DNA from 2 places in the Dechloromonas aromatica RCB genome. Region 2 is predicted to be linked to the other one. Evidence: predicted binding sites of a transcription regulator. Region 2 holds the regulator's gene; the other holds the start of a gene.

Evidence for each region. The regulator sigma-54, encoded in region 2, starts transcription at its own class of promoters, with help from an activator protein. The targets are predictions, from matches to a motif close to TGGCACGCTTNCTGCTNA.
Region 1: the regulator sigma-54 is predicted to act here: its motif matches at 1,432-1,449, upstream of nifL (nitrogen fixation negative regulator NifL).

Annotation. Positions count from the first base shown of each region.
Region 1 is NC_007298.1:1,605,249-1,608,472, forward strand. It holds gene nifL (nitrogen fixation negative regulator NifL) at 1-1,397, opposite strand, end outside; gene rsxG (electron transport complex subunit RsxG) at 1,714-2,343, shown strand; gene DARO_RS07705 (electron transport complex subunit E) at 2,345-3,019, shown strand; gene DARO_RS07710 (SoxR reducing system RseC family protein) at 3,022-3,224, shown strand, end outside.
Region 2 is NC_007298.1:4,446,833-4,450,056, reverse strand. It holds gene lptB (LPS export ABC transporter ATP-binding protein) at 1-552, shown strand, start outside; gene DARO_RS21130 (RNA polymerase factor sigma-54) at 580-2,049, shown strand; gene hpf (ribosome hibernation-promoting factor, HPF/YfiA family) at 2,065-2,391, shown strand; gene ptsN (PTS IIA-like nitrogen regulatory protein PtsN) at 2,443-2,889, shown strand; gene hprK (HPr(Ser) kinase/phosphatase) at 2,899-3,224, shown strand, end outside.

The DNA.
Region 1 (3,224 bases), 1.7 Mb from region 2:
CCGCTGCCGCCCTTGGCCGTGAAGAAGGGTTCGAAGGCCTTGTAGCGCCAGTCCTGTGGGATGCCGGGGCCGCTGTCGAGCACGGAAACGACGATACAGTCACCGTTCAGGGCGCTGGTCAGCGACAGTTCGCGGCGCTTCCAGCCCTTGATGTTCATCGCCTCGATGGCGTTGTCGACCAGCGCCTTGAACAGCATGCGCAGTTGCAATGGGCGGCCGAGGATGGCAGGCAGGGTGGCGGCCGGTTGCCAATCGACGATGATGCCGGCGGCGAGCAGGCGGGGCGTGCTGACTTCGAGCACGTCACGCAGGATTTCATTCATGTTTACGCTGACGACGATCTCCTGCGGGCTTTGCGGAATGACCTGGCGCAGTGCCTCCATGTGTTCGCGGCTGCCCGATAGCGCCTGCTGCAGCATGGCGGCGCTGGCCGGGTCGCGGCGCTGGAGCACCGAAATGGCCGAAGACATCACGTTCATCGGCTCTTCCAGCCGGAAGATGGCGGCCGACAGGCCTTCGCGGATGGCCGCCGTGCGTTCCTCCTCGGCCAGCACGGCCTGCAGGGCCGAGGCGCGGGCGCGCTCCTGTTCCTCGCGCAGGTTGCTGACATCGGCGATAACCAGCAGCAAGCCAGGCTGACCGGCGGCGCAGAAATAGCTGTCGGCGCAATCGCTGTGCATGCCGATCACTGACGAGGTGACCGACAGCCAGCGCGCCCGGCCGGCGGCCCGGTCGATCCGGGCTTCGCGGTTGCTGACTACCAGTTGCTGCGGGTTTTCGGCCAGTGCTTCGCGCCAGGCCGGCAGCAGGCTGTCGAGTACGGTATGGGCCGGTTCCTTGACCCGCAGGTCGGTGACCAGCTTCTTGTATTCCTGGTTGTCGAGGATGACGCGGCCGGTTGGGTCGAGCAGGGCAAAAGCGACTGGCGCAGCATCGACGACCGATTCGATCAGGTGCTTCTGGTTGGCGACAACGCGTTCCAGGCGATGCAGCTCGGTGATGTTGCGGTGCATGCCGAGGAAATGGGTGGTTGTTCCCGTCGCATCGACGACCGGGGAAATGCTCAGTTCCGCCAGGTAAAGCTCGCCATCCTTGCGCCGGTTGAGCAGTTTGCCAGCCCATGGCTTTTGTTCGGCGAGCGACTTCCACAGGGCTTGGTACACCTCTGGCGGCGTCGTGTGGTTGGAGAGCACCGATTCGTTCTTGCCGATGATCTCTTCCTTCGTATAGCCGGTCACCCGCGTGAACGCATCGTTGGCGAAAAGGATGTTGGCCTTGTCGTCAGTAATCGAGATGGCCAGGTCGGCCTGGTCAACGGCCTGCCGGTAGGCTTCCGGCGGAAGTGCCTGGGCGGCCGATGGCTCGATTATTTGTTTTGCGCGCTGGACTGCCGTCATTGGGTGGCTCCTCATGAATTCGTTTTCTACGACCAAAGCAGAATCCATGCCGCGGTGCAGCATTTGGCGCCAAGTCCTCCGCTGGCCTCGTTTCGGGGGAAATGCGACGAAATTGATGTTGCATTTGCGACATTGTCTTTGGGGAAAAACGCACCGTTGTTGTGCGTTTTGCCTCGACTTTGGGCGGTCATTGGCTCAAACGGCGCCGTTACAGGGGTTGCAGCGCGGCGATTGAAATTTCAAACGGGTTAGGTCTATGACAAATTCATTGGCACAGAAACTGCTGGACATGGGCAAACCAATGAGTGATCCCACCATGAATACTTCTCAAGCCTTGCCAATCGGAAGCCAAGCCAGAATGTTCAAGCATGGCCTCATCCTGTGTCTGTTCTGCCTTGGTTTCGGGCTGCTGCTTGCAGTTACCGACGAAATCACCGTGGATAACATCGCGGCGCGGGCGATCGAGGACAAGCAGAACTCGCTGAGCCAGGTGCTGCCGGATGAGCTGCATGACAACAATCCGGTGACCGACACGCTGACCCTGGCGAATGCTGAAGGCCGGGCGCTGACCGTTTATCGGGCCAGAAAGAACGGCCTGGTGACCGGTGTGGCTTACGAGATATTCGGTACCGGCTACGCCGGCGAAATCAAGCTGATGATGGGCATCGCCGCTGACGGCAAGCTGCTCGGCGTGCGCGTTCTGGCGCACAAGGAAACGCCGGGCCTGGGCGACAAGATCGAGGCCAAGAAGGGCCCCTGGATCGAGCGTTTCACCGGGCTGTCGCTGGGCAATCCGCCGCTTGAGCGCTGGAAGGTGAAAAAGGACGGCGGCGATTTCGACCAGTTTGCCGGAGCCACCATCACGCCGCGCGGCGTCATGGCGGCGATTCGCGGCGGGCTCGAGTTTTTTGCCGAAAACAAATCCACTTTGACGAAGGGAGACTGACATGGCCAACAGCGACTACAAGACGATCGTCAAGGACGGTCTGTGGGACAACAACGGCGTGTTCAGCATGCTGCTTGGCATGTGTCCCTGCATGGCGATGACCACCAGCGCCACCAACGGCTTCGGCATGGGGCTGGCGACGGCGGTGGTGATGGCCGCCTCGAGCTACCTGGTGGCCGTGTTCCGCAACCGGATCACGACGGAAGTGCGGATCCCGGTGTATATCCTGATCGTTGCCGCCATGGTGACGGTGGTCGATCTGGGCATGAACGCCTGGATGCATGAGTTGTACAAGGTGCTCGGCCTGTTCATCCCGCTGATCGTCTCAAACTGCCTGCCGCTGGCCCGGCTTGAAGCCTTCGCCGCCAAGCAGTCGCCGACGCCTGCCTTCCTGGATGGCTTGTTCATGGGCCTGGGTTTCACGATTGCCCTGACGGCGATCGGCGCCGTTCGCGAAATCATTGGCTCCGGCACCTTGTTTGCCGATGCCTCGCTGCTGCTCGGGCCAAGCTTCAAGGCGATCGAGATGCGCCTGCTGCCGGCGGACATGGGCGTCCTGATGATGATCCTGCCGCCGGGTGGCTTCATCGTCACCGGTCTGCTCGTCGTCGGCAAGCGCCTGATGGATCTGGCTGCCGGCAAGGAAATCCAGATGGCCGGTGCGCACGCCCTGTGATCATGAGCCACGACGCCCTGAATCCTTCGCCAGCCAGCCTGAGCTTCTCGACCCAGTCGGTCGAGGGCATCGCCCGGGTGGTGCGCGTCACCGGCGATCAGGTCTGGCTCGAGCCGGAACAGACCACCAGTTGCGGCCACTGTGCCTCGAGCGCCAGTTGCGGTGCCAGTGCCCGTGAAGCAGCGGGAATCGGCACCGTGACCAG
Region 2 (3,224 bases):
GGCGAGGTCTACATCGACGACAACCGACTGACCCATCTGCCGATGCACAGTCGGGCCCGTCTCGGTTTGTCCTACCTGCCGCAGGAAGCCTCTGTTTTCCGCAAGCTGAACGTCGAGGAAAACATCCGCGCCGTTCTCGAATTGCTCAAGCTGCCTGAGGCTGAATTAAATGACCGGCTGGAAGGGCTGCTCAACGAACTGCACGTTGGACATGTCCGCCACGTCAATGCCTCTGCATTATCCGGCGGTGAGCGTCGGCGGGTTGAAATTGCCCGCGCCCTGGCCACCAATCCGCGTTTTATCCTGCTCGATGAGCCTTTTGCCGGGGTTGACCCGATTGCCGTGCTCGAAATCCAGAAGATCATTCGCTTCTTGAAAGAGCGTGGCATTGGTGTCCTGATCACCGACCACAATGTCCGCGAAACCCTTGGTATCTGCGACCACGCCTACATTATCAACGCCGGAAATGTATTGGCCGCTGGACGGCCGGCCGAAATCGTGGAGAATGAAAGCGTACGGAAGGTTTATCTCGGCGAGCATTTCAGGCTCTAACCGACAGACCCCACCCGACACTATCCGATGAAGCCCGCTCTCCAGCTAAAACTATCCCAGCATCTGGCGCTGACTCCTCAGCTCCAGCAGTCGATCAAGCTACTTCAGTTGTCGACGGTGGAAATGCAACAGGAAATCGAGCGTTATCTGCTCGAAAATCCCATGCTGGAACGCGAAGACGAGCATGGCGGGGATAATTTCTCAGCCGCCCAGCAGTTCGACGCGCCCCAAAGCAACGAAGGTGAGCGCGAGCAAAAGGTTGAGCGGGAAGAACGGGATGCCCGCGAGGAACGCGAGCAGGATGTGCCATCGGCTCCGTCGGAGGTGGACGATGACCGCTGGGCCTCCGATGCCGGGACCTTTACCGGCGCCGGTCGCGATGAAGACGACGATAGCGATTCCCGCGACATCCATGCGGCCAACGTCAGCCTGCGTGACCATCTGGGCTGGCAACTGGGCATGACCCAGCTATCGGAGCGCGACCGCAGTCTGGTGCGTTTCCTGATCGAAGCACTCGATGATGATGGCTATCTCTCGGCGCCGCTGGTCGAGTTGTGGGAAACCCTGCCGCCGGAATACGAAATTGAAATCGAAGAGCTGGAAATTGCGCTGCGCCATATCCAGAATTTCGACCCGATCGGCATTGGTGCCCGCAGTCTTCAGGAATGCCTGCAGCTTCAGCTCAAGGTTTTGCCGGTATGTGCCGAACGTACACTGGCCCTGGCTATTGTCGACAAGCATCTCGAACTGCTCGCCGCCCGTGATTTCGCCAAGATTCGTCGTCTGACAGGTTGCGATGACGAGGCTTTGAAGGCGGCGCACAGCCTGATCACCAGCCTCAACCCACGGCCAGCTGCCGGGTATGCCCAGATTGAAGCGCGCTACATCACGCCGGATGTGATCGTGAAGAAGCTAAAGGGCAAGTGGACCGCCTACATCAATCCGGATGCCTACCCTCGGTTGCGCATCAACCGTCTGTATGCCGAAATTCTCGCCAAGCAGCGGCGGGGCAACGGCAATCTATCTACGCAGTTGCAGGAGGCGCGCTGGCTGATCAAGAATGTCCAGCAGCGCTTCGAAACCATACACCGTGTCACGCAGACCATTGTCGATCGCCAGCGCCAGTTCTTCGAACACGGCGAAGTGGCCATGCGGCCGCTGGTGCTGCGTGAAATCGCCGATATTCTCGGCCTGCACGAGTCGACTGTATCGCGGGTGACCAGCCAGAAATACATGGCGACACCGCGCGGTATCTTCGAACTGAAATACTTCTTTGGCAGCCATGTCTCCACCGATAGCGGTGGTGCTTGTTCTGCTACGGCCATCCGCGCCCTGATCAAGCAATTGATTGCGGCTGAGGATGGCAAGAAGCCCTTGTCGGATAGCCAATTATCCGAAATACTAGGCCAGCAGGGAATCGTAGTTGCCCGACGGACGGTTGCCAAATACCGCGAGTCGCTCAACATCCCCCCGGTCAATTTACGCAAGACCCTGTAGAGAGAGGAGAAAAAAGTGAATCTGCAGATTAGTGGTCACCACATCGAAGTTACCCCCGCCCTGCGCGAATACGTCGAAAACAAGCTGGATCCCGTGGTCCGTCATTTCGACAAGGTAACCGGCGTTAGCGTCGTTTTGTCCGTCGAAAAGCTGAAGCAGAAAGCGGAAGTGACTGTGCACGTGCCAGGCAAGGACATGCATGCCGAAGAGTCCGGCGACGACCTGTACGCTGCCATTGATGCGCTGTTCGACAAGCTGGACCGCCAAGTTCAGAAATACAAGCAAAAGGTTCAGGATCACCATCGCGGTGACAAGCCGGGACTGATTGACGCTGCTGAATAAGCGCCGACAGGCCGCAGCCATGGCTGCGGCCTTGCTTTATTACCCTTCCCTATGAACCCTCTTATCAATCTTCTGACCGCTGACCAGGTATTGCTCGATCTTGAAGCGAGCAGCAAAAAACGGGTTTTCGAACAGGCGGGAATTCTCTTCGAAACTCGACTCGGACTGGCGCGCTCAACAATCTTTGACAGCCTCTTCGCCCGCGAAAAACTGGGCTCTACCGGACTGGGTCAGGGGGTCGCGATTCCCCATGGCCGGATTAAAGGTCTCAAGCAGGCAGCCGGTGCATTTATGCGCCTGGCGACACCTGTTCCCTTCGATTCGCCGGATGGTCGTCCGGTCGATCTTCTTTTCGTCCTGCTCGTTCCCGAGCAGGCTACCGAGCAGCATCTGCAGATTCTTTCCGAACTTGCCCAGCGTTTTTCCGATCGGGCATTCCGCGAAAAGCTGCAACTTGCCCCTGATTCTGCGGCCGTCCTTGCACTGTTTCAGTCCTGAGAAACGTCTGTGCGTCACGTTAACCTTGTACAGCTCTATGAGGACAACCGCGACAAACTGCTATTGAACTGGCACATTGGCCACCAGGCTGATCGCCGGATTGAAATCAAGGGGTCGAACAACTACGGCGCAGATCTGGTCGGCCACATCAACATCATTCATCCGGAACGTCTGCAGGTCCTGGGCCTGGCCGAATACGAATGGGCGATGCGCATTGGTGAGCGGCGTTTTGCCCAGATGCTTTCTGATCTGCTCGGTGCGCAGCCTCCAGCACTGATTGTCGCCGATGGTCTGACGCCGCCGCCGCTGGTTGAAGAAACCTGCATGCAGTTTTC